One region of the Pseudomonas sp. 25 R 14 genome, then DNA from elsewhere that is predicted to be linked to it. Evidence: predicted binding sites of a transcription regulator. Region 1 holds the regulator's gene; each other region holds the start of a gene.
The links. The regulator FliA, encoded in region 1, starts transcription of late flagellar genes. The targets are predictions, from matches to a motif close to CTAAAGTTTNNNNNNNNNNNGCCGNTAA.

Region 1 (9,150 bases):
TGAATCTGCGGACCTTCACCCTTGGCGAGGTGTTTTTGTGGATCTTTTTCCGAGAGGATCGCTTCGCGGTCATGTTCAATGCCGGCAAAACGGTCGACCTGGCCAGCCATCAGCACCAGTTTGAGCAAGTTGCTTTCCACTTCAGTGACCAACAGGGTCACGCGCTTGATCACCTGACCGGTGAGGTCCTGGTAATCCTGGGCCAGCAGAATGTCATTGAGGTTGCTGGAAACCGTGCGGTTGTCCTGCTCGCTGCGTGACAGGAAGCCCTCGACCCGACGCGCCAGCTCACGAAATTCTTCTGCGCCCACTTCGCGGCGCATGAAACGCCCCCAGTCAGCGCTCAACGCCTTGGCCTCATTGGCCATGCCGTTCACCAAAGGCGTGGCGTTTTCCACCAGGTCCATGGTGCGATTGGCTGCCGCCTCAGTCAGCCTGACCACATAGGACAGGCGTTCGGTGGCATCAGTGATCTGCGAGATTTCCTCGGCCTGGGGCATGTGCGGGTCGATCTGGAAATTGACGATCGCACTGTGCAACTCACGGGTGAGCTTGCCCACTTCCTGGTACAGGCCGCGGTCGCGGGTCTGGTTGAGCTCATGGATCAACTGCACTGCGTCGCCGAACTGGCCTTTTTCCAGGCTTTCGACGAGTTGGTGAGCATGTTTTTTCAGGGTCGATTCAAAGTCGGCCTGCGATGATTCTTTATGCTCCATAGCTCCCCCGTGGCAGCATCAATGACCGATGCGTTCGAAGATTTTTTCAATCTTCTCTTTCAAGGCCAATGCAGTGAATGGCTTGACCACGTAGCCGTTGACCCCGGCCTGGGCGGCTTCGATGATCTGTTCACGCTTGGCTTCGGCGGTCACCATCAACACCGGAAGATTGCGCAGTTTTTCATCGGCGCGCACATGGCGCAGCAGATCGATACCGGTCATGCCAGGCATGTTCCAGTCGGTTACCAGAAAGTCGATGCTCCCGCTGTTGAGGATCGGAATCGCCGTAATGCCGTCATCCGCCTCGACCGTGTTAGTGAACCCAAGGTCACGCAACAGGTTTTTTATGATCCGCCGCATCGTTGAGAAGTCATCAACGATGAGGATTTTCATGTTCTTGTCCAATTCGACCTCCAAGCAGTCTTAAACGCGTCCAGCACCTGGGCGCGCCATATCATTCAACAGGCATTACACAAAAAGGACTGCTAGGGCACACCACAGGTCGCTCCCGCCCGGCTTGCGCCCTGGCGGTTATCGCTCGCACTGTCCCCACACTGCCTGTCAGCGCGCTCGCCACTCTCCCAAACGCCCCCGCAAGCGGGCCGCGCATTGGCTATGGAGCTGACTGACCCGCGATTCGCTGACCCCCAGGACCTCACCGATTTCCTTGAGGTTCAGCTCTTCGTCGTAGTACAGCGCCAACACCAGTCGCTCACGTTCCGGCAGATTGGCAATCGCCTCTGCCAGGGCGCCCTGGAAGCGTTCATCTTCCAGGTCGCGTGAAGGCTCCTGGTGAGCGCTCGCGCCGTCCTCGTGCAGCCCTTCATGTTCGCCGTCCTGTAGCAGGTCGTCGAAACTGAACAGGCGGCTGCCCAAGGTATCGTTCAAAATCCCGTAGTAATCGTCGAGACTCAATTGGAGTTCGGCCGCAACTTCGTGATCTTTAGCGTCGCGGCCGGTTTTTGCTTCAATTGAGCGAATTGCGTCACTCACCATCCGGGTATTGCGGTGAACCGAACGCGGCGCCCAATCACCTTTACGCACTTCATCGAGCATCGCACCACGGATACGGATACCCGCATACGTCTCGAAACTCGCACCCTTGCTCGCGTCGTACTTGGTCGACACTTCGAGCAGGCCGATCATCCCCGCCTGGATCAGGTCTTCGACCTGGACACTGGCGGGCAGGCGTGCCAGCAGGTGGTAGGCAATGCGCTTGACCAGAGGCGCATAGCGCTCGATCAATTCGCCCTGGCTGTCACGCGCTGATTTTTTGTAAAGGTTGTAGCCGCTGGCTGTCATAGCACCGGTCCTGCACTCGTCTGATGCACCAATCGCTCGACGAAAAACTCCAGATGCCCCCGAGGATTGGCGGGCAGTGGCCAGGTATCGACCTTCTGAGCAATTGCCTTGAACGCCAACGCGCATTTCGAACGAGGGAACGCTTCATAGACTGCACGCTGCTTTTGCACAGCCTTGCGCACACACTCGTCATAGGGAACTGCGCCGACGTATTGTAAGGCGACATCGAGGAAGCGATCCGTGACCTTGGTCAACTTGGCGAACAGGTTGCGCCCTTCCTGTGGGCTCTGGGCCATGTTGGCCAGCACGCGGAAGCGGTTCATGCCGTAGTCGCGGTTGAGCAGCTTGATCAGGGCGTAGGCGTCGGTGATCGAGGTGGGTTCGTCGCAGACCACCAGCAACACTTCCTGCGCGGCGCGCACGAAGCTGACCACGGACTCGCCGATCCCGGCGGCGGTATCGATCACCAGCACGTCGAGGTTGTCGCCGATATCACTGAAGGCCTGGATCAGGCCGGCATGCTGCGCCGGGCTCAGATGCACCATGCTCTGGGTGCCGGAGGCGGCCGGGACGATGCGAATCCCCCCTGGCCCCTGCAACAGCACATCGCGCAGTTCACAGCGGCCCTCAATGACATCGGCCAGGGTATGTTTGGGGGTCAGTCCCAGCAGAACGTCAACGTTCGCCAGTCCCAGGTCGGCATCCAGCAGCATGACACGGCGGCCAAGCTCTGCCAGGGCCAGGGACAAATTCACTGACACGTTAGTTTTCCCGACGCCACCTTTGCCGCCGGTCACCGCGATCACCTGTACGGGATGCATGCTGCCCATGTTCTTTCTTTACCTTGTCTTGCTTAGCCGCAGGCTACATAGGGTGGCCGCGGTAGCAGACCATCGATGTAGGTACATTGCACTGTGTTTCATGTTGCCTTCAGCCGACCCGCTTGGCTGGGTTGTGATAGAGGTCGGCGAACATGTCCGCCATCGCCTCTTCACTGGGTTCGTCCTGCATTTGCACACTGACTGCACGGCTGACCAGTTGATGACGGCGCGGCAGATGCAAATCATCCGGGATCCGCGGCCCGTCGGTCAGGTAGGCGACCGGTAATTCATGGCTGATGGCAAGGCTCAACACTTCGCCCAGGCTTGCGGTTTCATCCAGCTTAGTCAGGATGCAACCGGCCAACCCGCAACGCTTGTAGCTGTGGTACGCAGCAGTCAGAACCTGTTTTTGGCTGGTTGTTGCAAGTACCAGGTAATTTTTCGACTTGATCCCGCGTCCGGCCAGGCTTTCCAGCTGCATACGCAACGCCGGGTCGCTGGCTTGCAGGCCCGCGGTGTCGATCAGCACCACGCGTTTGCGCAGCAGCGGGTCGAGGGCGTTGGCCAGGGACTGGCCCGGGTCGACATGGGTCACCGGCACATTGAGGATCCGGCCCAGGGTCTTGAGCTGCTCCTGGGCACCGATGCGGTAGCTGTCCATGCTCACCAGCGCAATATTGTGCGCGCCGTACTTGAGTACATAACGGGCGGCCAATTTGGCCAGGGTGGTGGTCTTGCCCATGCCGGCAGGGCCGACCATGGCAATCACGCCACCTTCTTCAAGGGGTTCGATTTCCGGGGTCTGGATCATCCGCGCCAAGTGGGCCAGCAGCATGCGCCAGGCCTGGCGAGGTTCTTCGATACCGGTGGTCAGCTCCAGCAGGTCGCGCGACAACGGGCCGGACAGGCCGATGCGCTGCAGGCGACGCCAGAGGTTGGCCTGTTGCGGCTTGCTGCCTTGCAACTGGTTCCAGGCCAGCGAGCCCAACTGCACTTCCAACAGTTCGCGCAGGCCATTGAGTTCAAAACGCATCGAGTCGAACACGCGCTGGTCGACCGCCGCAGCCGGCGCCGGCGCAGCAGGACGCGGCGGCTCGACGAAGGTCGGCTCAACCAATGGCTCGGCCGCAGTCAGCGGCAGGCCGGCAAACAATTGGCGGTTGGTGGTCGCATCGCTGTCGCCACGCATGCTCAGTTCGGCCTGGGCCGAGACAATGCGCGAGGCGGTCTTGCGCAACTCGTCTTCGAGTTCCATGTTCGGCACGCGCGGCGCCAAGGCCTGGGGTTTGTAATCCAGGGCAGCCGTCAGCTCGACACCGCCGGCAATGCGACGGTTACCGATAATAGCCGCGTCGGCGCCCAGTTCATCACGAACCAGCTTCATGGCCTGACGCATATCGGCGGCGAAAAAACGCTTTACTTGCATAACCCACTACCTCAGCCGTTGGGCCCTACTGTCGCGACGATAGTCACTTGCTTGTTGTCAGGAATTTCCTGATAAGCCAATACGTGCAAATTCGGTACTGCCAGGCGTCCAAACCGCGACAACATCGCCCGGACGGGGCCGGCCACCAGCAGGATCACCGGTTGGCCCTGCATCTCCTGGCGCTGTGCGGCGTCGATCAACGAACGCTGCAGCTTTTCAGCCATGCTTGGCTCCAGCAGGACGCCCTCTTCCTGGCCTTGTCCTGCCTTCTGGATACTATTGAGCAATATTTGTTCCAACCTTGGTTCCAAGGTGATGACAGGCAGCTCGGAGTCAAGCCCGACAATGCTTTGGACGATGGCACGCGACAAACCGACGCGCACCGCAGCCACCAGAGCGGCAGTATCTTGACTCTTGGCGGCATTGTTGGCGACGGCCTCGGCAATGCTGCGAATGTCGCGTACCGGCACCTGCTCGGCCAACAGTGCCTGCAACACCTTGAGCAACTGCGACAACGACAGGATGCCCGGCACCAGCTCTTCGGCCAGCTTTGGCGAGGCCTTGGCCAGCAATTGCATGAGTTGCTGGACTTCTTCGTGGCCAATCAACTCGTGGGAGTGCTTGTACAGAATCTGGTTGAGGTGCGTGGCGACCACCGTGCTGGCATCCACCACGGTGTAACCCAGGGACTGCGCCTGGCTACGCTGGCTGACTTCGATCCACACCGCGTCCAGGCCAAAAGCCGGATCTTTGGCGGTGATGCCGCTCAGGGTGCCAAACACCTGGCCCGGGTTGATCGCCAACTCGCGGTCCGGGTAGATCTCGGCTTCGGCCAGGGTCACGCCCATCAGCGTCAGACGGTAGGCACTGGGGGCCAGGTCGAGGTTGTCGCGAATGTGTACGGTGGGCATCAAGAAGCCCAGGTCCTGGGACAATTTCTTGCGCACACCCTTGATCCGCGCCAGCAACTGGCCGCCCTGGTTGCGGTCGACCAGCGGGATCAGGCGATAGCCGACTTCCAGGCCGATCATGTCGATCGGGGTCACGTCATCCCAGCCCAACTCCTTGGTTTCCTGGGCGCGGGCCGGCGACGGCAGTAAGTCCTGCTGGCGTTCCACCTCTTTCAAGGCCTGGACCTTGACCGTGTTCTGCTTCTTCCAGAACAGGTACGCACCGCCGCCGGCCAGGGCAGCCATGCTCAGGAACGAGAAGTGCGGCATGCCCGGCACAATGCCCATGATCGCCATGATGCCGGCCGCCACGGCCAGGGCCTTGGGCGAGGAAAACATCTGGCGGTTGATCTGCTTGCCCATGTCTTCGGAGCCGGACGCACGGGTCACCATGATCGCCGCAGCTGTGGATAACAACAGTGATGGCAATTGCGCCACTAAACCGTCACCAATGGTCAGCAAGGCGTACACCTTGCCCGCATCGCCGAAGGTCATGCCGTGCTGGAAGATCCCCACCGCCATGCCGCCGATCAGGTTGATAAACAGGATCAGCAGGCCGGCGATGGCGTCGCCACGCACGAATTTGCTGGCACCGTCCATCGAACCGTAGAACTCGGCCTCCTGGGCCACTTCGGAACGACGGGCCTTGGCCTGGTTCTGGTCGATCAGGCCGGCGTTGAGGTCGGCGTCGATCGCCATTTGCTTGCCAGGCATGGCGTCGAGGGTAAACCGTGCGCTCACCTCGGAAATCCGCCCGGCGCCCTTGGTCACCACCACGAAGTTGATGATCATCAGGATCGCGAACACCACGATACCGACCACGTAGTTGCCGCCGATCACCACCTCACCAAAAGCCTGGATCACCTTGCCGGCGGCGGCGTGACCGTCCTGGCCGTGGAGCATCACCACCCGCGTAGAGGCCACGTTAAGGGCCAGGCGCAGCAGCGTGGCAACCAGCAAAATGGTGGGAAAGACCGCAAAATCCAAAGGCCGCAGCGCGTATACACACACCAGCAGCACCACGATGGACAGGGCAATGTTGAAGGTGAAGAACACGTCCAACAGGAACGGCGGCATCGGCAACATCATCATTGCCAGCATGACCAACAGCAACAACGGCACACCCAGGTTGCCTCGCGAGAGGTCCGTCAGGGTGCCACGGGCGTTGTTGAGCATTTGAGAGCGATCCACCACCGGTATTCCTCGTTGCCTTGAAGCAAAACTTTGACGCCAGGAGGCGACTTGGAGGGGCTTGTGCAAGAAGCCTTCCAACTTTTGCTTGAGGCATACCGGGGGAGGATTATTGTTAGCCGCTAGAGTGGCTGGACGTTTGCTGCCTGCTTGCCTTTTGGACCCTCGACGACTTCGTACTGCACCTTCTGACCCTCCGCCAGGGACTTGAATCCGCCGCTTTGAATAGTCGAGAAGTGCACAAACAGATCCTCTCCCCCACCGTCCTGCGTGATGAACCCGAAGCCTTTTGAGTCGTTGAACCACTTCACAGTGCCCGTTGCCATTGCCCTTCTCCCGAACCTTGCTTGAACATCCGCGCGCCATCAAACCGCGAAGCAGAGGCGGTGGCTACTGTCAGAGTTGACAGGTAGACATGAGAGGCAAGCGATGCTAGTTGCCAGGCATTGGCGCTTGCTACCTGTTCGGACGCCATCGCGGGCAAGCCCGGCTCCCACATTTGACCGAGATCAACTGTGGGAGCCGGGCTTGCCCGCGATGGCGTCCGAACAAGCACATCAAAACTCAGGAATCGCGCTGCAAATCCGGCGGAATCGGCAAATCCTTGAGCGGATCCGGCCGCTTGCCCTTGCCCGCACGGTATTGGCGAATCTGATAGACATAGGCCAACACCTGCGCCACCGCCAGGTACAGCCCGGCCGGGATCTCTTGTTCAAGGTCGGTGGAGTAGAAGATCGAACGCGCCAGCGCCGGCGACTCCAGCAGCAAAATGTCGTTGGCCTGGGCGATTTCGCGGATTTTCAAGGCGGTAAAGTCGCTGCCCTTGGCCAGCAACATCGGTGCGCCGCCCTTCTCGGCGTCGTACTTGAGCGCCACGGCATAGTGGGTCGGGTTGGTAATGACCACATCGGCATCCGGTACCGAAGCCATCATCTTGCGCTGGGACATCTCGCGTTGCAGCTGACGGATACGCTGCTTCACTTCCGGCTTGCCTTCCTGATCCTTGTGCTCGTCACGCACTTCTTGCTTGGTCATCAGCAGCTTCTTGTGGCTTTCCCACAGCTGGATCGGCGCATCCACCGCCGCAATCAGGATCAGCCCGCAGGCCATCCACAACGCACTCCACCCCACCAGTTGCACGCTATGAATGATTGCCAGCTCCAGCGGTTCATGGGCGATGCGCAACAAGTCGTCGATATCCGACTTGAGCACCACCAACGCCACAAACAAGATGATGAAGAACTTCGCCAATGCCTTGAGCAGCTCCACCACGGCCTTGGCCGAGAACATGCGCTTGATCCCGGCCGCCGGGTTCATGCGGCTGAACTTGGGCGCCAGGCTGCCGGCCGCGAACAACCAGCCACCGAGGGAAATCGGCCCAATCAGCGCTGCCAGCAGCAAGGTGATCAGCACCGGTTGCGAGGCCAGGATCGCTATCTTCCCCGAGTGCAGCAGGTAGATGCCCATGGCGCGCGGGTCAAGCAGCACTTCCCGGGGCAGGGAAAAGCTGTGCTTCATGATCTCCATCAGGTCCTGGGCCAGGCCGCCGCCGTAGATCAACAGGCCGCCGGCCCCGGCGAGCATCACCGCCAGGGTGTTGAGCTCTTTGGAACGGGCAATCTCGCCCTTTTCCCTGGAGTCCTTTTTCCGTTTCTCCGTGGGGTCTTCTGTTTTGTCCTGACCACTCTCGCTCTCGGCCATGGCTCAGCGCGCCCGTGCCAGATCACGTAAGAACTGCAGGGCATCACTGGCCAGCGGTTGATACTGATTGAGAATGTCGGCCAGGCCGATCCAGAAAATCCCCAGGCCCAACACCAGGGTCAGCGGGAAACCAATAGCAAAGATGTTCAACTGCGGCGCGGCACGGGTCATCACGCCGAAGGCAATGTTGACCACCAGCAGCGCAGTGATCGCCGGCAACACCAGCAACAATGACGCGCCCAGCACCCAACTGAGGCGCCCGACCACTTCCCAGAAGTGGTTGACGATCAAGCCCTCGCCTACCGGCAAGGTGGTGAAGCTCTCGGTGAGGATTTCGAAGGCCACCAGATGGCCGTTCATGGCCAAAAACAGCAGGGTCACCAGCATGGTCAGAAATTGCCCGATCACCGCCACCGACACGCCGTTGGTGGGGTCGACCATGGACGCGAAGCCCATGCCCATCTGGATCGAGACGATTTGCCCGGCAATCACAAACGCCTGGAAGAACAGGGTCAAGGAGAAGCCCATCAAGGCGCCAATCAGGATTTGTTCGGCAATCAGCAGCAATGCACTGAGGTCCAGGGCATTGACCGGTGGCATCGCCGGCAATGTCGGCACAATGACCACAGTGATCGCCACGGTGAAGAACAGGCGCACACGCTTGGGCACCAGGGTCGTGCCGATCACCGGCATGGTCATCAGCATCGCGCCCACGCGAAACAGCGGCAGGATGAACGCGGCCACCCACGTGCTGATCTGGGTGTCGGTCAATGCCAGCAAGGACTGCATCAGGTCAGCCGATCAACTGCGGAATACTGCCGTACAGCTGCAGGATGTATTCCATGAAGGTCTGCACCAGCCAGGGCCCGGCAACGATCAGCGTGACCAGCATCACCAACAAACGCGGGAGGAAGCTCAAGGTCTGTTCGTTGATCTGCGTGGCAGCCTGGAACATCGCCACCAGCAAACCCACCAACAGGCTGGGCACCACCAGCACCGCGACCATCAGGGTGGTCAGCCACAGTGCTTCGCGAAACAGGTCG
Region 2 (9,905 bases), on a different contig from region 1:
GGGAGAGAAAGTGCCTTGCGCTCATCATTAACTACCTTTTTGCAACAGACCGCAGATACTCAAAGCCTTGTTTATTGTGACAACGGGCGAGACCTGCGGCGAAAGCCGCACGGGGCGACGAAATAGGGGAAGGCGCGATATTGACACTAAATGTCGCGTCTTACCAATAGGCTACGGTTTTTTAGAGGGGTTCAAAGGGGCGGGAATTGCACTTTTGAGGCCTGTTTACGCACTGCAGCGGGTCATTTGTACACTGGCGTCGCGACCTTTTGCAATGTGTGATGGCGGCCTGAGGCCAGGTTGCGTCGGTTTCCTGGGCAACGCGGGCGCTCTCTGAAACATTTACTCATGCTTGGCCATGGCCTGGCCTGATGCCCGTTGATTCACGGGGCGAACGTTGCTGGCGCCACTAGTGGCCGCGGCCCATAGTTGGGCCAAAGCCCTAATAAAGAGACTGGCCATGACCAAGACTCTCCATCACCGTGCCTGCCACCTGTGCGAAGCCATCTGCGGCCTGACCCTGGAAACCACCACCTCTGAGGAGGGCGGCATCGCCATCACCTCGATCAAGGGTGACGCCCAGGACACCTTCAGCCGTGGCCATATCTGCCCCAAGGCCGTGGCCCTGCAGGATATCCAGAATGATCCCGATCGCCTGCACCAGCCGATGCTGCGGGTGGGCAGCGAATGGCAACCGATCCCGTGGGGCGAGGCCTTTACCCTGGTGGCCGAGCGGCTGGCGGGCATCCAGGCGCGGCATGGGCAGAATGCGGTGGCGGTATACCAGGGCAATCCCAGCGTGCATAACTATGGCTTGATGACTCACAGCAACTACTTTCTCGGGCAGTTGAAGACGCGCAATCGTTTCTCTGCAACGTCGGTGGACCAACTGCCTCACCACCTTTCCAGCCACCTGATGTATGGCCATGGCCTGTTGCTGCCCATCCCGGATATCGACCAGACCGACTTCATGTTGATCCTGGGCGGCAATCCACTGGCCTCCAATGGCAGCATCATGACCGTGCCAGATGTGGAAAAGCGCCTGAAGGCGATTCAGGCGCGGGGCGGCAAAGTGGTGGTGGTCGACCCCCGGCGCAGTGAGACGGCGGCCATGGCCGACCAGCATCTGTTTGTGCGTCCCGGTGGGGATGCGGCGCTACTGTTCGGGCTGCTCAACACCTTGTTTGCCGAGAACCTGACCCGCGACAGTCACCTGCCGGTGGACGGCCTGGATGAAGTGCGCCGCGCGGTTGAGGGTTTTACCGCCGAGGCCATGAGTACCCGGTGCGCGATCCCGGCGGCACAGATTCGCCAGTTGGCGCGGGATTTTGCAGCGGCAGACAAGGCGGTCTGCTACGGCCGGATGGGGGTGTCGACCCAGGCATTCGGCACCTTGTGCCATTGGTTGGTGCAGTTGATCAACCTGGTCACCGGCAATCTGGATCGGGTAGGCGGCGCCTTGTGCACCGAGCCCGCAGTGGACCTGGTGGCGGCGACCTCCGGCGGGCATTTCAATCGCTGGCAGAGTCGGGTTTCCGGGCGTCCCGAATACAGCGGTGAACTGCCGGTGTCGGCCCTGGCCGAAGAAATGCTCACCGAAGGCGAAGGGCAAATCCGCGCACTGGTAACGGTCGCCGGCAATCCGGTGTTGTCCACGCCCAATGGGCGGCAACTGGAGCAGGCGTTGGACGGCCTGGAGTTCATGGTCAGCGTGGACTTGTATATCAATGAAACCACGCGCTATGCCGACCTGATCCTGCCGTCGACCTCGGCCCTGGAAAACGATCACTACGACACCACCTTCAATATGTTTGCGGTGCGTAACGTCACGCGCTTCAACCGGGCGATCCTGCCCAAGCCTGAGGGCGCGTTGCACGACTGGGAAATTTTCGTCGGCCTGGCCCAGGCGTTTGCGGCCAGGACCGGCAACCCGCTCAAGCCCACGATGGCGCCAGCGCAGATGATTGATTTTGGCCTGCGGGCGGGCGCCTATGGCGATGCCTCCAGCCATAAACTGTCGGTGGCCATGCTGGCCGAGCATCCCCATGGCCTGGACCTGGGGCCGTTGAAGGCCAACCTGGCAGGGCGCTTGAAAACCGCCAATGGTCGGGTGCAGGCGGCGCCAGCAGTGATCCTGGCGGACCTGGCGCGGTTTGCAGCCTTGCCGTTGCCCAAGGCCGATGAGTTGCTGCTGATCGGTCGCCGGCATGTGCGCAGCAATAATTCATGGATGCATAACTATCACCGGTTGGTGAAGGGCAAGCCGCGGCATCAATTGCTGATGCATCCGGATGACCTCGCCAGTCGCCAACTCAGTGATGGGCAGCAGGTGCGGGTCAGCTCGCGGATCGGCATGATCGAAGTGCAAGTGCTGTCCAGCCTGGAGATGATGCCTGGCGTAGTCAGCCTGCCTCACGGTTGGGGGCATGACCGGCCGGGCGTACACATGAACATTGCCAGCGCACAGCCTGGAGCCAGTGCCAACGACCTCACGGATGAGCGGCAGTTGGACGAGCTGTCGGGCAACGCAGCATTGAACGGCGTGCCAGTGCAGGTCGCGGCGGCGTGACGCAGTGAGTCTGTCGGGGAGCCTGAGCACCACGCTGGGATTTTGCGTTACAATGCGCCACCGTGCCGACCTGTGAGTCGCAAAGTTCCAGCCGAGGTGTTCCATGGATATCATCGAAACGATTAAAGAGCAGATTGCCAACAACACCATTCTGCTTTACATGAAGGGCGCCCCGAATGCCCCTCAGTGTGGCTTCTCCGCGAAGGCTTCCCAGGCTGTCATGCAGTGTGGTGAAAAGTTCGCTTACGTGGATATCCTGCAAAACCCGGAAATCCGCGCCAACCTGCCGAAGTACGCCAACTGGCCAACTTTCCCACAACTGTGGGTAGCCGGTGAACTGGTCGGCGGTAGCGATATCATCACCGAAATGGCGGCTGATGGTTCGTTGCAGGCGCTGATCAAGGACGCTGCTGAAAAAGCCGCTGCCAAGACCGAAGCGTAATTCGCGCGCAATAAAAAGCCCCGCTTCTCATTCGAGAGCGGGGCTTTTTTGTACCTGTAGGAGCGAGCTTGCTCGCGAAAAGCGTAAAGGCGCCGCGTTCATTCAGAATGCTCGCGTTATCGTTAACGTCCTTCGCGAGCGAGCTCGCTCCTACAATAGTTAGAGATTATTCACCCATCTGCGATTGCAGGTAATTCTCCAGGGTCACTTTGTCGATCAGGCCGACTTGGGTTTCCAGCCAGTCGATGTGCTCTTCCTGGTCTTCCAGGATATCTTCCAGCAGCTCACGGCTACCGAAGTCGCCCTTGGTCTCGCAGTGGGCAATGGCGGCCTTGAGGTCGGCGTGGCTCTTGCGCTCCAAGTTCAGGTCGCTGTTGAGCATTTCCAGGGTGTGCTCGCCGATGTTCAGCTTGCCCAGGTCCTGGACGTTCGGCAGGCCTTCGAGGAACAGGATGCGCTTGATCAGCGCGTCTGCATCCTTCATGGCCTTGATCGATTCCTTGTACTCACGCTTGCCGAGCTTTTCCAGGCCCCAGTCGTCATACATGCGTGCATGCAGGAAGTACTGATTGATCGCGACCAGTTCATTGGCAAGGATTTTGTTGAGTTGCTGGATGACTGAGATGTCGCCTTTCATGATTGGGGTCCTGCCCTGTATTCGTTGTATATAGGGCAGAGTTTGAGCTGCACAATTACGAGTGTCAAACCTAAGTTATTGAATAATAAATGAAAATTAATCGGAATAAGAATGTTTGTGTTCCGCGTCTTGGTGCTAACTATTTGAATTACAGACATAAAAAAACCGGACATTAAGTCCGGTTCTTTAAAATAGGCTGATTCAGGCGTGTGTAAATTCTACTGAATAGGGGATTGCGGCCTGGGCTACCTGCAGTTTTGTCAGGGTTTCCCGTACCACTTGCTTGGCGAGGCAGGCACATTTGCCACATTGGCTGGCTACGCCGGTGGTTTCACGCACTTCCTTGTAGCTGCAGCAACCTTCATAGATCGCTTCGCGGATTTGTCCGTCGGTGACGCCAGTGCAGAGGCAGACATACATAAGGGAGAACCATCGCGGGTTTAAGGCTTAAGTGCGATGGATCTTAATGTTAACGAGAATGATTGTCAAAGTGCTTTCTCAAAGCATTGCCCCCCATATGGCCCTCGCTGACGAACGGCTTTTTTCAGGTATGATGGTTGGTCTTTACGAAGCGTGATCGCGTCACGGGCCTGTCGTCAAATCACGGCAGACTCAAAGGCGGTCCATTTACTTCAATTACCATCAGGAGATAACCAATGAGCGTACTCGTCGGCAAACAAGCCCCGGATTTCGACGTACCAGCCGTCCTCGGCAATGGCGAAATCGTTGACAGCTTCAAGCTGTCTGAAGCCATCAAAGGCAAATACGGCCTGGTGTTCTTCTACCCGCTGGACTTCACCTTCGTCTGCCCGTCCGAGCTGATCGCCCTGGATCACCGCATGGACGACTTCAAGGCGCGTAACGTTGAAGTGGTTGCCGTTTCCATCGACTCCCATTTCACCCACAACGCCTGGCGCAACACTGCCATCAATGATGGCGGCATCGGCAAAGTCAAATACACCATGGCTGCCGACATGAAGCACGACATTGCCAAGGCCTACGACGTTGAGTCCGAAGGCGGCGTGGCATTCCGTGGCGCGTTCCTGATCGACGACAAGGGCGTTGTGCGCTCGCAGATCATCAACGACCTGCCGCTGGGCCGTAACATGGAAGAGCTGATCCGTCTGGTCGACGCTCTGCAATTCCACGAAGAGCACGGTGAAGTCTGCCCGGCCAACTGGAAAAAAGGCGACAAGGGCATGAACGCTTCGCCAGCAGGCGTTGCGGCTTACCTGACCGAGAACGCTGGCAAGCTGTAAGCCAGGTTCGCGGTAAAAAAAACCGGCCTGAGAGGGCCGGTTTTTTTATGCATGGGATTCAGGGACGCAATCAGTCGCTGAAGTCTTCCCAGCCGCCCATCTGTTTCCAGCGGTTGACGATGCCGCAGAACAGGTCGGCGGTCTTCTCGGTGTCGTAGCGAGCCGAGTGGGCTTCACGTCCGTCGAAGTCGATGCCGGCTGCCTGGCATGCCTTGGCCAATACGGTCTGGCCATAAGCCAGGCCAGCCAGGGTGGCGGTGTCAAAGCTGGAGAACGGGTGAAACGGGTTGCGCTTCATGTCCAGGCGCGCCACGGCGGCGTTGAGGAAGCCCAGGTCGAAACTGCTGTTGTGGCCGACCAGGATCGCGCGTTTGCAGCCATTGGCCTTCAACGCCTTGCGCACACCACGGAAGATGTCGGTCAGCGCAGCTTCTTCGCTGACGGCCATGCGCAACGGATGATCGAGCTTGATACCGGTGAACTCCAGGGCAGCGGCTTCGATGTTGGCGCCTTCAAACGGCTCGACGCGGAAGAAGTGGGTGTGTTCTGGATACACAAAGCCCTGTTCATCCATGCCGATGGTCGTCGCGGCAATTTCCAGCAGCGCATCGGTGGCGCAATTGAAACCGCCGGTCTCTACGTCGATAACGACAGGCAGATAGCCGCGGAAACGCTCGGCCATCGGGTGACGCGAACCGCCGCCACCGTGTTCCTGTTCGTCGTCGTAATGGTCTTCACTCACTTGTGTTCCTCCAGCAGGCGCCAGCGCAGTGTTTCACCGGCGCGCAGCGGGATAACGGTCAACTCGCCAAATGGCAGGCTGGTGGGGGCGGTCCAGTCTTCACGGACCAGGGTAATGCGGTCGGTATTCGCCGGCAGGCCGTAGAAGCGCGGGCCATTGAGGCTGGCGAAGGCCTCTAGTTTGTCCAGGGCGTTGCGCGCCTCGAAGGCCTCGGCGTACAACTCGATCGCCGCATAGGCGGTGTAGCAGCCGGCACAGCCGCAGGCCGCTTCCTTGGCGTGCTGGGCGTGGGGCGCCGAGTCGGTGCCGAGGAAAAACTTCGCGCTGCCACTGGTGGCGGCATCGAGCAACGCTACCTGGTGAGTGTTGCGCTTGAGGATCGGCAGGCAATAGAAGTGCGGCCGGATCCCGCCCACCAGCATGTGGTTGCGGTTGTACAGCAGGTGGTGCGCGGTGATGGTCGCGCCAACGTTGGCCGAGGCCTCGCTGACGAACTGCACGGCATCTGCGGTGGTGATGTGCTCGAACACCACCTTGAGGGTCGGGAACAGCTCGACCACACGGCGCATGTGTTCGTCGATGAAGATCTTCTCGCGATCGAATACATCGACATCGCCACGGGTGACTTCACCGTGGATCAGCAGCGGCATGCCCACTTCGGCCATGGCTTCGATGGCGGGCAGGATCTTGTCGATACTGGTCACGCCGGAGTCGGAGTTGGTCGTGGCACCGGCCGGGTACAGCTTGGCGGCGTGTACGAAACCGCTGGCCTTGGCCTCGCGGATTTCGGCAGGCTGGGTGCGGTCGGTCAGGTAGAGCACCATCAACGGTTCGAAGCGGCTACCGGCCGGCCGCGCAGCGAGGATGCGCTGGCGATAGGCGTCGGCTTCAGCGGCATTACGCACCGGAGGTACCAGGTTAGGCATGATGATGGCGCGGCCAAACGTGCGCGCAACATCGGCCACGGTTTGGGGCAACGCAGCACCATCGCGAAGATGAATATGCCAGTCGTCGGGACGCAGCAGGGTCAGGCGGTCGGACATTGGGGATTCCAGGCGGGTCAATCTGGTGGGAATGCTACCGGAAAAGACTCTTGCAGGCACTCGCTATCAAGTTTTGCAGGGCCCGACCGATATCCCTGGGTATGCCTTAACGATGTATGACGCCTTGATGTGTTGTAGAAACCAGTGGAGCCGCCCGTGCGCCAGCAATATCTAGCCCTGCTCAGCGTGTTCGCCAGCCTGCCCGCGATGGCCCTGACATTCCAGACGCGCCTGGAGAATATCGAGTGGAAGGTGGAAGGCGACAAGTTCGAGTGCCGCTTGAGCCAGCCGATCACCGATTTTGGTTCGGGTGAGTTTGTGCGCCGGGCCGGCGAGCAGGCAACATTCCGTCTGAAAGCCTATAACAGTGCGTTGGGTGTTGGTTCCGCAACGCTATTGGCGGCGGCGGCACCGTGGCAGCCGGGGCGCGGTGATATCAACCTTGGTGCCGTACGTGTCGGCAGCGGCGATGTGCTGTTCAACAGCTCCCAAGCCCAGGCCGGGCGCCTGTTCAATGGTTTGCTGGAGGGTCGCAGCCCCACCGTGCGCCACTATTCCCGGGACGGCGGCTATTCGGAAATCCGCCTGCTGCCGGTGCGATTCAATAAGGCCTATAGCGACTACCAGTTGTGTACCGCGAAATTGCTGCCGATGAATTTCGAGCAGGTCAAGCAGGCTGAAGTGGGCTTTCCGGGTGGTGGTATCGACCTGGATCCGGCGGCCAAGGCCAAGTTGATGGTGATGCTCGAATTCATCAAGGCCGATCCTACGGTCAACCATATCGAACTGGACGGCCATTCGGACAACAGCGGCAACCGCCTGACCAATCGCGACCTGTCCCGGCGCCGGGGCCTGGCGGTGATGGACTTCCTCAAGGCCAACGGTATTCCTGAGTCGCAGATCGTTCTGCGCTTCCACGGTGAACGTTATCCGCTGGTGCCCAATACCAATCCGGCCAACCGGGCGAAGAACCGGCGAGTGAATATTCACCTTGATCGCGTGCCTGCCCCCGAGAAACCAGCGCCCCAGGCCACGGCTCCGGCGAATGCGGCGGCGACGTCCTGAGTGCGGCCATTCGTCGCGCGCCCGACATAATCTGTCGCTTTATCTTCATTTGCTGTCGCGCCCCTGTAATTTCACGGTTTTGATCGGTAGAATCGACGCCTTTCCGTAAAACCCCGTGGAGTGATGGCATGGCCGACGTAAACAAGGTCGTTCTCGCGTATTCCGGCGGCCTGGACACTTCGGTGATCCTCAAGTGGCTGCAGGATACTTATAACTGTGAAGTGGTGACCTTCACCGCTGACCTGGGTCAGGGCGAAGAGGTCGAACCTGCACGAGCCAAGGCGCAAGCCATGGGCGTCAAAGAGATCTACATTGACGACCTGCGCGAAGAATTCGTCCGCGATTTCGTTTTCCCGATGTTTCGCGCCAACACCGTCTACGAAGGCGAGTACCTGCTGGGTACTTCCATCGCACGTCCGCTGATCGCCAAGCGCCTGATCGAAATCGCCAATGAAACCGGCGCTGACGCCATTTCCCATGGCGCCACTGGCAAGGGCAACGACCAGGTGCGTTTCGAACTGGGCGCCTATGCCTTGAAGCCTGGCGTAAAAGTGATTGCCCCTTGGCGTGAATGGGACCTGTTGTCCCGTGAAAAGCTGATGGATTACGCTGAAAAGCACGCAATCCCGATCGAACGCCACGGCAAGAAGAAGTCCCCGTACTCGATGGACGCCAACCTCCTGCACATCTCCTATGAAGGCGGCGTGCTGGAAGACACCTGGACCGAGCACGAAGAAGACATGTGGAAATGGACCGTCTCCCCGGAGAACGCTCCTGACAAGGCCCAGTACCTGGAACTGACCTACCGCAACGGCGACATCGTCGCGCTGGACGGCGTCGAAATGACCCCGGCCACCGTACTGGCGACCCTGAACCGTATCGGTGGCGAGCACGGCATTGGCCGTCTGGACATCGTGGAAAACCGTTACGTGGGCATGAAGTCCCGTGGCTGCTACGAAACCCCAGGCGGCACCATCATGCTGCGCGCTCACCGCGCCATCGAGTCCATCACCCTGGACCGCGAAGTGGCTCACCTCAAAGATGAGCTGATGCCCAAGTACGCCAGCCTGATCTACACCGGCTACTGGTGGAGCCCTGAGCGCCTGATGCTGCAACAGATGATCGATGCGTCCCAGGTCCATGTGAACGGTGTTGTGCGCCTGAAGCTGTACAAGGGCAACGTGATCGTGACCGGCCGCAAGTCCGATGAGTCGCTGTTCGATGCCAACATCGCGACCTTTGAAGAGGACGGCGGTGCCTACAATCAGGCCGATGCCGCTGGTTTCATCAAGCTCAACGCCCTGCGCATGCGCATTGCGGCCAACAAGGGCCGCAAGTTGTTCTGAAAAGCCTGAAGCCTCATAAAGAATGGTTCCTTGAAAGAGGGGCCATTTTTTTTACCTGCGATTCAGGAGGCGATTGTGTTTATCAATGTTTAATGTTCTTTTGGTCGTCGGAATTTTTGGTGTTTATTATTTTTTACATTTGATTTTTTGTGTCAGAAAGTTGGTGTTTCAGGCGAATAGTCTTATTTGTGTTTGAATTCATCCAGTTGTTTAGTAGTAAAAAGGAAGCGTTAGGTTTCGTTTGTAGAAATATCTGTCAGATAATTCCAGTTGTTGTCAGGGGGTGTTGCACGAGGGAACTTTTTGGAAACGGCTTTGGTGGCTCCGACGCCCGCCGATGCAAACCGTGCAAGGGGTATTTCCTGAAAGTGGCGTGCGTCACGTTTACTTTTCCTCGGCGATGGGGGCTTTTTTGAGTCAAGATATGTTTGCCAGCGGAAAGTTCTGAAAGGCCGAACAAAAACCGACACATCCATATAGTCGTTTTTTTGTAGGCTTATTCTCATAACTTTGTGGGCTGGGTCTCTGCTTGTCGTTACTTGGGGGGGAGTGCTATGCCAAGGAGGAAACGACTAGGCTATTGTGCTGGTTCTGAATAATTCGAACAGCGAAATTGGACTTGCCCATGAATAAAGTGCTGATCGTGGATGATCATCCCGTCATTCGTCTTGCTGTACGCATGCTAATGGAACGTCATGGTTATGAGGTCGTTGCAGAGACCGATAACGGAGTCGACGCGTTGCAACTAGCGCGGGAGCATATGCCGGATATTGTCATCCTGGATATTGGAATTCCCAAACTT
Region 3 (9,905 bases), on a different contig from region 1:
GCTCGGCATCAGGGTGTGTCTGGGTCGGCTGCACCGGTGACAGGGTGACAAAGTCCACGTCCATCAGCTCTGCCAATGCCAACTCCTCGGCGTTGTGGCAAGACGCAGCCAACCAACGATCCTTGGGCAACGGCCGGCCTTTGCTGGCGTACTTGCGCAGTTGCGCCGACGTCATGTGCCAGCCGGCAGAAGGAAAGTCGCCCAACCACTCAAACGGCCCCTTGATCATCAGTTGCGCCTTGCCGGCACACAAACCCACGGCATCCACCGCCAGGTCACGATACTTGGGGTCGTAACCGTTGGGCGCACGCAGTTGGACCAACTTGATGCCACCGGCAATGGCCTTCTGGATACCGCGCAACAACACCGGGGTTTCCAGTTCACCAGGGGTGATCAGGTAGTCGGCGGGCAAACGGGCTGCGGCAACAATAGGCACATTGGCTGCCGGAAATTCGTAGTTGAGCAAGTCCCGTGGTGCCACCCATTCAAGGGGCTGGCCTTCGGCGCCATGGGGCTCGCCGGTAAACCCCGAGACCTCCCAGACATCCAGCAACACCTGCTTGTCCGGGTAATCATGTTGCACCTTGATCAACGGGCGGGCCGTGGTGACCTGGATGCCCAGCTCTTCCTGCAGCTCTCGGCCCAGTGCCGTGACAACCGATTCATCGGCCTCCACCTTGCCGCCAGGAAACTCCCAGAGGCCGCCCTGGTGCTGGGTGTCTGCGCGACGCGCCAGCAAAATCCGGCCATCGGTACCGCGAATGACTGCGGCTGCTACATGAACTCGTTTCACGGTATTACGTCCTCTAAGCCTACGCCTGGCGGGGCATTGCCAATGCCCCGGACAGGTATCAAGTACGGTATTCGGCGTTGATCTTCACGTATTCGTGGGACAGGTCGGTGGTCCAGATGGTTTCGCTGCACTCACCGCGCCCCAGTTCGATACGGATGGTGATTTCCTCCTGCTGCATCACCGCCGAGCCTTGGGCTTCGGTGTAGGTCTCGGCGCGCGCACCACGGCTGGCGATGCACACATCACCGAGGAACACGTCGATCTTGCTCACGTCCAGGTTCGGCACGCCGGCGCGACCCACCGCTGCGAGGATGCGGCCCCAGTTCGGGTCGGACGCAAACAGCGCGGTCTTGATCAGTGGCGAGTGGGCCACGGTGTAGCCGACATCCAGGCATTCCTGGTGATTACCGCCGCCATTGACTTGCACGGTGACGAACTTGGTCGCACCTTCGCCGTCACGCACGATGGCCTGGGCCACTTCCATGCACACTTCAAACACCGCCTGCTTCAACGCCGCGAACAGCGGGCCGTTGGAGGAGGTGATTTCCGGCAGGTTGGCTTTACCGGTGGCAATCAACATGCAGCAGTCATTGGTCGAAGTATCGCCGTCGATGGTGATGCGGTTGAATGACTTGTTGGCGCCATCGAGCATCAGGTTTTGCAGCACATCGCGGGAGACTTTGGCGTCGGTGGCGATGTAGCCAAGCATGGTTGCCATGTTCGGGCGGATCATGCCCGCGCCTTTGCTGATACCGGTCACGGTGACGGTCACGCCGTCATGTTCGAACTGGCGGCTGGCGCCCTTGGGCAAGGTGTCGGTGGTCATGATCCCGGTGGCCGCGGCCGCCCAGTTATCCACGGACAAGTCGTCCAGCGCCGCTTGCAGGGCACCTTCGATTTTTTCCACGGGCAACGGCTCGCCGATCACCCCGGTGGAATACGGCAGCACCTGGCTGGCGTCCACCCCGGTCAACTCCGCCAGCTTGGCGCAAGTGCGCGCGGCAGCGGCCAGGCCAGGTTCGCCGGTACCGGCGTTGGCATTGCCGGTGTTGGTCAGCAGGTAGCGCACCGGGCCTTCGACACGTTGCTTGGCGAGGATCACAGGGGCTGCGCAAAACGCATTCAGGGTGAACACGCCTGCGATGGTCGAGCCTTCGGCACAACGCATCACCACCACATCCTTGCGCCCGGGGCGCTTGATGCCGGCCGAAGCGATACCGAGTTCAAAACCGGCAACCGGGTGCAACGTGGGCAAAGGACCAAGACCAACAGCCATGAATGCGCTCCTTAACGATGTGATGTCTGCACCGTCGTCGTCGACGGTGAATAAATGGCAAAACGCCGCGACGGCTGATGCCGGTCGCGGCGCGGGGTATTGCAGCGTCAGGCAAAAATCTTAGTTGATTTCGCCATGGCAGTGTTTGAACTTCTTGCCCGAACCGCACCAGCATGGCTCGTTGCGGCCCAGCTTCTGCTCGTTGCGCACGGGAGCCTGGGCCAGGGCCACATCGACCTCTTCACCCAGCACTTCCGGCGACTCAAGGCCCGGTGCTTCGTCATGCTGGAACTGCATGCGCGCCGCCAGGGCTTCGGCTTCCTGGCGCAGGCGGGCTTCTTCTTCAATCGGGTCTTCGCGACGCACCTGAACGTGAGACAGCACACGAATCGAATCGCGCTTGATCGAATCCAGCAACTCGGAGAACAACGTGAACGACTCGCGCTTGTACTCCTGCTTCGGATTCTTCTGGGCGTAGCCACGCAGGTGGATACCGTGGCGCAGGTGGTCCATGGTCGACAGGTGGTCTTTCCACAGGTCATCCAGCACGCGCAAGACGATTTGTTTCTCGAAGGTGCGCAGCGCTTCGGCACTGGCTTGCTCTTCTTTCTCGTTGTACGCGGCCAGCAGTTCGGCCATCAGTTTTTCGCGCAGGGTTTCTTCGTACAGGTGGTCGTCTTCGTCGAGCCATTGCTGGACCGGCAGATCGACCCCGAAATCACTCTTCAGCGCAGCTTCCAGGCCAGCAACATCCCACTGTTCAGGCAGGGATTGTGGCGGGATATGCGCGCTGACGGTGGCGTTGAGCACGTCCTGGCGGAAGTCGGCAATGGTTTCGCCAATGTTGTCGGCGGCCAGCAACGTGTTACGCATGTGATAGATCACTTTACGCTGTTCGTTGTTGACGTCATCGAACTCCAGCAGTTGCTTACGAATGTCGAAGTTGCGGCCTTCGACCTTGCGCTGGGCCTTTTCGATGGCGTTGGTCACCATGCGGTGCTCGATCGCCTCACCGGACTGCATGCCCAGAGCCTTCATGAAGTTCTTCACCCGGTCAGAGGCGAAGATACGCATCAGGCTGTCTTCCAGGGACAGGTAGAAACGGCTGGAACCGGCATCACCCTGGCGACCGGCACGACCACGCAACTGGTTGTCGATACGGCGCGATTCGTGACGCTCGGACGCGATCACCTGCAAGCCACCGGATTCCAGCACGGCCTGGTGGCGCTTCTGCCAGTCAGCCTTGATCTGGGCGATCTGCTCAGGTGTCGGATTGTCCAGGGAAGCCACTTCCACTTCCCAGTTGCCGCCCAACAGAATGTCTGTACCACGACCGGCCATGTTGGTAGCGATGGTCAGTGCGCCTGGGCGACCAGCCTGGGCAATGATCTCGGCTTCCTTTTCGTGGAACTTGGCGTTGAGGACCTTGTGCTCGATGCCTTCCTTGTTGAGCAGGTTGGACATGTGCTCGGAAGTTTCGATGGTTGCAGTACCCACCAGGACCGGACGGCCGTGGGTCATGCACTCCTTGATGTCGGCAACGATTGCAGCGTACTTCTCCTCGGCGGTCAGAAACACCAGGTCGTTGAAGTCTTTACGCGCCAGCGGCTTGTTCGGCGGGATAACCATCACCGACAGACCGTAGATCTGATGGAACTCGAACGCTTCGGTGTCAGCGGTACCGGTCATGCCGGACAGCTTGTTGTACAGGCGGAAGTAGTTCTGGAAGGTGGTCGAGGCCAACGTCTGGCTCTCGGCCTGGATGTTGAGCACTTCCTTGGCTTCGATGGCCTGGTGCAGGCCTTCGGACAAACGACGACCGGGCATGGTACGGCCGGTGTGTTCGTCGACCAGCACGACCTGGCCGTCCTGGACGATGTATTCGACGTTGCGATGGAACAGCTTGTGGGCGCGCAGACCGGCATACACGTGGGTCAACAGGCCCAGGTTGTGTGCCGAGTACAGGCTTTCGCCTTCGGCCAGCAGGCCGATCTGGGTCAACATCTCTTCGACGAACTGGTGACCGGCTTCGTTGAGCTCGACCTGGCGGGTCTTCTCGTCGATGGAGTAATGACCTTCTTTGGTCACCACGCCTTCCACTTCCTCGATATGTTGCTCAAGGCGCGGGATCAGCTTGTTGATCTCGGTGTACAGGCGCGAGCTGTCCTCGGCCTGACCAGAGATGATCAGCGGGGTACGGGCTTCGTCGATCAGGATGGAGTCGACTTCGTCGATCACGGCAAAGTTGAGTTCGCGCTGGAATTTTTCTTCCATGCTGAACGCCATGTTGTCGCGCAGGTAGTCGAAACCGAATTCGTTGTTGGTGCCGTAGGTGATGTCGCAAGCGTAGGCGGCACGTTTCTCTTCCGGCGGCTGGAACGGCGTCACGACGCCGACAGTCAGGCCGAGGAATTCATACAGCGGGCGCATCCAGTTGGCGTCCCGGCGGGCCAGGTAATCGTTCACCGTCACAACGTGCACGCCCTTGCCGGACAGTGCGTTGAGGTAAACGCCCAGGGTTGCCACCAGGGTCTTGCCTTCACCGGTACGCATTTCGGCAATCATGCCTTCATGCAAGGTCATGCCGCCGATCAACTGCACGTCGAAGTGACGCATGCCCATGACACGCTTACCGGCTTCGCGGGCGACCGCAAAGGCTTCGGGCAGCAATTTGTCGAGGGATTCACCTTTGGCTATGCGGGCCTTGAACTCTTCGGTCTTGGCGCGCAATTGCTCATCCGACAGAGCAACCATCTGCTCTTCGAAGGCATTGACCAGCTGCACCGTCTTGAGCATGCGTTTGACTTCGCGCTCATTCTTGCTTCCAAAAAGTTTCTTTAACAAAGGCGCAAACATATCGGCAGGTTCTTCCACACATTAGGGATGAAGGGGCGCCCCGTAAGTCGCCCGAGCAGCCCTCACGGCCGCATGCGAACGAGCATTCTACCCGGAAACGAGGGTGAGGAAAGTGGCGTTGTTCCACGATGCAGACACAGCGTTCCAGGAGGGCTTGTCTAAAATAAGGGCTTTTTGCTGAACTTCAACCCATTCGAGCGAGAAGTTACTTATTGATTTAATGGATAAACTGCCAACAAAGCAATGACCACGGTGCCGCACACGCTTTCTGCTACCATGGCGGCTCTGTTACCTAAGGTGTCTAGATCATGGCATTTCGCCCTCTTACGGCCCGAGCTCCCGCCGTGCTGCTGCGCGAAGCCAAGCCTTTAAAAGCCATCTTTGGCCATGCGCAACGCCTGGGTCATCTGCAACGCCTGCTGGAAAGCCAATTGCAACCTGCGGCCCGCGAGCACTGCCATGTGGCGTCGTGGCGGGAAGGGACGCTGCTGCTGATCGTCACCGACGGGCATTGGGCAACCCGCCTGCGCTACCAGCAAAAACGCTTGCAGCGCCAACTACAGGCATTTGATGTGTTTGCCAGCCTGCTACGCATCCAGTTCAAGGTCCAGCCACCGACCGTACAGCAAGGCGCGGTGGGGCATACCATGGATTTGTCGGTGAATGCCGCCGAGACGATCCAGGCCACGGCGGACGGGATTACCGATCCGAAGTTGCGCGCGGCGCTGGAGCGGTTGGCCGCGCATGCCAAGCCCAAAACCTGAAAACCGCTCCCACAGCTGGATTGCATAGACCTTGCTGGCTACTTACGCTTGCTACCGCCAAGCAACGAGCCCAGCAACCCGCGCACCAACTGGCGACCCATCTGATTCGCCGCCTGCTGCATCGCCGACTTCAAGGCCTTGCCCGCTGTAGTTCCCAGAAACGCCCCGGCCTTGTCGGTGAAGCTCGGCTCTTCTGCGACAGGTGCAGCACCCGCCTCCGGTCCCAACTCTTTACGCGCCATCAGCACTTCATAGGCCGACTCACGATCAACCGGCTTGTCGTAGCGTCCCAACAGCGATGAGCTGGCAATCAAGGCCGCACGCTCGGCTTCGGTCAACGGCCCGATCCGCGATTGCGGCGGTGCTACCAGCACCCGCTGGACCACCTCAGGCGTACCTTTTTCCTGCAGCGTCCCCACCAGCGCCTCACCCGTACCCAGCTCGGTCAACACCGCCAGGGCCTCGAACGCCGGGTTAGGCCGGAAGCCATCAGCCACCGCCCGCAGGGATTTTTGTTCCTTGGTAGTGAACGCGCGCAGGCCATGCTGGATCCGTAGACCCAGTTGCGCCAGCACGTTGTCCGGCAGATCGCCTGGCGACTGGGTGACAAAATACACCCCCACGCCTTTGGAGCGAATCAGCCGCACCACTTGCTCCAGACGGTCCTGCAACGCCTTGGGCGTATCGGCGAACAGCAAATGCGCCTCGTCGAAAAACAGCGCCAGCAGCGGCTTGTCGGCATCGCCGCGCTCCGGCAATTGCTCGAACAACTCGGCCAGTAACCACAACAGGAAGGTCGCATAGACTTTTGGCGACTCGTGTACCAGACGGCTGGCATCCAGCAGATGAATGCGTCCACGCCCGTCGCTGGCCGGCTGCAGAATGTCTTCCAATTGCAACGCCGGCTCGCCGAACAGGGCTTCTGCGCCCTGCTGTTCCAGCACGGCCAGGCGACGCAGCAAAGCCTGGCTGGAGCCGGTCGTCATCAAGGCCGCGTCATCACCCAGCAGTTCTGGGTTGAACTTGAGGTGATTGAGCAGGGCCTTGAGGTCCTTGAGGTCCAGCAGCAGCAAGCCCTCGCGATCCGCCACCTTAAAGGCGGCATACAACGTCGACTGCTGGCTGTCGGTCAGCTCCAATAGGCTGCCCAGCAGCAACGGGCCCATTTCACTCAAGGTTGTACGAAGCGGATGACCGGACTGACCGTGGATATCCCACAGTGTTACCGGATACGCCTTAGGCGCGTAATTAAGGAAAGGCATGCCGGCGATACGCTCGGCCACCTTGCCCTGGGGATTGCCTGCGGCGCCCAGGCCACACAGGTCACCCTTGATATCGGCGGCGAACACCGCGACGCCAGCATCACTGAACGCCTCCGCCAGCCGTTGCAAAGTCACGGTCTTGCCCGTGCCGGTGGCGCCGGCGATCAGGCCATGGCGATTAGCCAGGCGCATGGCCTGGGCAATGGGTTGGCCTTCGAGATCTGCGCCAATAAGAAGTTGCGAGGAGTCAGGCATTTTGTCACCCATGGTTAATCTTTAGCGCTGCACGGTCGATACAGACAAAGCGGAGACCAGAAAAGTCCTTAAAACAGAACAGATAATTCCTACACACCAAATGGAAATATCACAGTTTTTTTATCGCTGCCATTTTGCGCGCCTACACAAGAATGCGCCTCGGACATTAAGACCTTAGCGGACACGACAAGCCATGAATAAAAATCTGCGCTTCAGCCACAAAATCCTGCTTGCAGCCGCCCTTATCGTCATTGCCGCTTTTGCGTTGTTCACGTTATACAACGACTATCTGCAACGTAACGCGATTCGCGACGACCTAGACAATTATCTACATGAAATGGGTGATGTCACCGCCAGTAATATCCAGAGCTGGCTGGCCGGGCGCATTGTGCTGGTGGAGAACGCCGCCCAGAACATCGCCATCAATCCCGAGCCGGCCGTTGTCGCCAGCTTGCTGGAACAGAAAGCCCTGACATCGTCGTTCATGGCCACCTACCTGGGGGACAGCCAAGGCGGCTTCACTATTCGCCCCGATGCCAAGATGCCCGACGGCTTCGACCCACGCGTGCGTCCCTGGTACAAAGGCGCCCAGGCCAGCAATGGCTCGACCCTGACCGAACCCTATATTGATGCAGCCACCGGCCAACTGATCATTTCCATCGCCACGCCCAGCAGCAAGGCCGGACAAAGTGTCGGCGTGGTAGGTGGTGACCTGAGCCTGCAGACCCTGGTCGATAATATTGGTGCCCTGGACTTCGGCGGCATGGGTTATGCGTTTCTGGTCAGCGCCGACGGCAAGATCCTGGTCCACCCGGATAAAACCCTGGTGATGAAAACCTTGAGCGAGGTTTACCCGAATCAATCCCTGAAAATCAGCGCTGACTTCAGTGAAATTGCGGTCGATGGCAAAACCCGCATCGTCACCTTCGCCCCGATCAAGGGCTTACCGTCAGTGAACTGGTATATCGGTCTGTCGGTAGATAAAGACAAGTCCTTCGCAATGCTCAGCGAATTCCGCACTTCTGCCATCATCGCCACCGTGATTGCCGTGGCGATCATCATCGCGTTGCTGGGCATGCTGATCCGCGTGTTGCTGCAACCGCTGCACGTCATGACCCGCGCCATGGAAGACATCGCCGATGGCGAAGGCGACCTGACGCGCCGCCTCAATATCCAGAACCACGACGAGTTCGGCATTCTCGCCAAAGCCTTCAATCGCTTTGTGGAGCGGATTCACACGTCTATTCGCGAAGTGTCCTCCGCCACCGGCCAGGTCAATGAAGTGGCATTACGCGTGGTCAGTGCCTCCAACTCGTCGATGGTCAACTCTGACGAACAGGCCAACCGCACCAACAGTGTCGCGGCAGCCATCAACCAGCTGGGTGCCGCAGCCCAGGAAATTGCCCGTAATGCCGCCCAGGCCTCGCACCAGGCCAGCGATGCACGCCACCTGGCCGAAGATGGCCAGCAAGTGGTGGAGCGCAATATCAAGGCCATGACGCAACTGTCCGAGATGATCAGCGCCTCCAGCAGCAATATCGAGGCACTCAACAGCAAAACCGTGAATATCGGGCAGATCCTCGAAGTGATCACCAGTATTTCCCAGCAAACCAACCTGCTGGCACTCAACGCGGCGATTGAGGCTGCGCGTGCCGGGGAAGCCGGGCGCGGGTTTGCGGTCGTGGCCGACGAAGTGCGCAACCTGGCCCATCGCACGCAAGAGTCGGCGCAACAGGTGCAAAAGATGATCGAGGAGCTGCAAGTCGGCGCCCGGGACTCGGTCAGTACCATGAGCGAAAGCCAGCGCCACAGCCTCGACAGTGTGGAAATCGCCAACCTGGCAGGCGAACGCCTGAGCAGCGTGACCCAGCGTATCGGTGAAATCGACGGCATGAACCAATCGGTGGCCACCGCTACCGAGGAACAGACCTCGGTGGTGGAATCGATCAACATCGATATCACCGAAATCAATACGCTCAATCAAGAAGGCGTGGAAAACCTGCAGTCGACCTTGCGTGCCTGCTCCGACCTGGAGCAACAAGCGGCGCGCCTGAAACAACTGGTGGGCAGCTTCCGTATCTGAACCCGAACACGCTGTTCCTACATTCAACCTGCTTTGTTGCCCGGCATTGTGGCCGGGTCGAGCTTGTCGGGCGGCTCCGACTCTTCCTGCAATTGCTCCCACAATCGCGCAGCATCCGGAAAGTCCGTGCCATCCTCGGTACCCAGGGCATCCGGGTCATAGCGGCTCAAACAGCCCTCGCCCAACGTGGCAGGTGCTCGGGAAGTGGCTTTATCCAGGGGATCACTCATCGTTCGATCCTCGCAGTTGACACCAATAAAAAAGGGCCTGGGTGATTTAACGCCCAGGCCCTTTTGGCTTCAACTAAAAACAGTCGATCAGAACACCACGGTCTTGTTGCCGTGCACCAGCACCCGGTCTTCCAGGTGATAGCGCAAGCCACGGGCCAGGACCATTTTCTCGACGTCACGACCGAAGCGCACCATGTCTTCAATGCTGTCGCTGTGGCTGACGCGTACCACGTCCTGCTCGATGATGGGACCGGCGTCCAGCTCTTCGGTGACATAGTGGCAGGTTGCACCAATCAGCTTCACGCCACGCAAGGACGCCTGGTGATAGGGCTTGGCACCGACAAACGACGGCAGGAAGCTGTGGTGAATGTTGATCACCTTGCCTG

Region 2: the regulator FliA is predicted to act here: its motif matches at 6,758-6,785, upstream of BFQ03_RS05465 (flagellar protein MotY).
Region 3: the regulator FliA is predicted to act here: its motif matches at 7,221-7,248, upstream of BFQ03_RS21670 (methyl-accepting chemotaxis protein).

The regions. Positions count from the first base shown of each region.
Region 1 is NZ_CVTS01000014.1:1,207-10,356, forward strand. Features, by position in the region: gene BFQ03_RS02415 (protein phosphatase CheZ) at 1-716, opposite strand, end outside; gene BFQ03_RS02420 (chemotaxis response regulator CheY) at 735-1,109, opposite strand; gene fliA (RNA polymerase sigma factor FliA) at 1,278-2,018, opposite strand; gene fleN (flagellar synthesis regulator FleN) at 2,015-2,848, opposite strand; gene flhF (flagellar biosynthesis GTPase FlhF) at 2,949-4,265, opposite strand; gene flhA (flagellar biosynthesis protein FlhA) at 4,277-6,406, opposite strand; gene BFQ03_RS02445 (cold-shock protein) at 6,529-6,732, opposite strand; gene flhB (flagellar biosynthesis protein FlhB) at 6,971-8,107, opposite strand; gene fliR (flagellar biosynthetic protein FliR) at 8,111-8,896, opposite strand; gene fliQ (flagellar biosynthesis protein FliQ) at 8,901-9,150, opposite strand, start outside.
Region 2 is NZ_CVTS01000027.1:11,802-21,706, forward strand. Features, by position in the region: gene argF (ornithine carbamoyltransferase) at 1-25, opposite strand, end outside; gene BFQ03_RS05430 (molybdopterin oxidoreductase family protein) at 461-2,569, shown strand; gene grxD (Grx4 family monothiol glutaredoxin) at 2,673-3,011, shown strand; gene bfr (bacterioferritin) at 3,178-3,648, opposite strand; gene BFQ03_RS05445 (bacterioferritin-associated ferredoxin) at 3,850-4,068, opposite strand; gene BFQ03_RS05450 (peroxiredoxin) at 4,305-4,907, shown strand; gene rnt (ribonuclease T) at 4,978-5,649, opposite strand; gene pyrC (dihydroorotase) at 5,646-6,692, opposite strand; gene BFQ03_RS05465 (flagellar protein MotY) at 6,849-7,757, shown strand; gene BFQ03_RS05470 (argininosuccinate synthase) at 7,886-9,103, shown strand; gene BFQ03_RS05475 (response regulator transcription factor) at 9,729-9,905, shown strand, end outside.
Region 3 is NZ_CVTS01000062.1:70,478-80,382, reverse strand. Features, by position in the region: gene BFQ03_RS21695 (Nudix family hydrolase) at 1-793, opposite strand, end outside; gene argJ (bifunctional glutamate N-acetyltransferase/amino-acid acetyltransferase ArgJ) at 852-2,069, opposite strand; gene secA (preprotein translocase subunit SecA) at 2,190-4,925, opposite strand; gene BFQ03_RS21680 (DUF721 domain-containing protein) at 5,234-5,689, shown strand; gene BFQ03_RS21675 (helicase HerA-like domain-containing protein) at 5,728-7,206, opposite strand; gene BFQ03_RS21670 (methyl-accepting chemotaxis protein) at 7,400-9,289, shown strand; gene BFQ03_RS21665 (hypothetical protein) at 9,313-9,519, opposite strand; gene purU (formyltetrahydrofolate deformylase) at 9,607-9,905, opposite strand, start outside.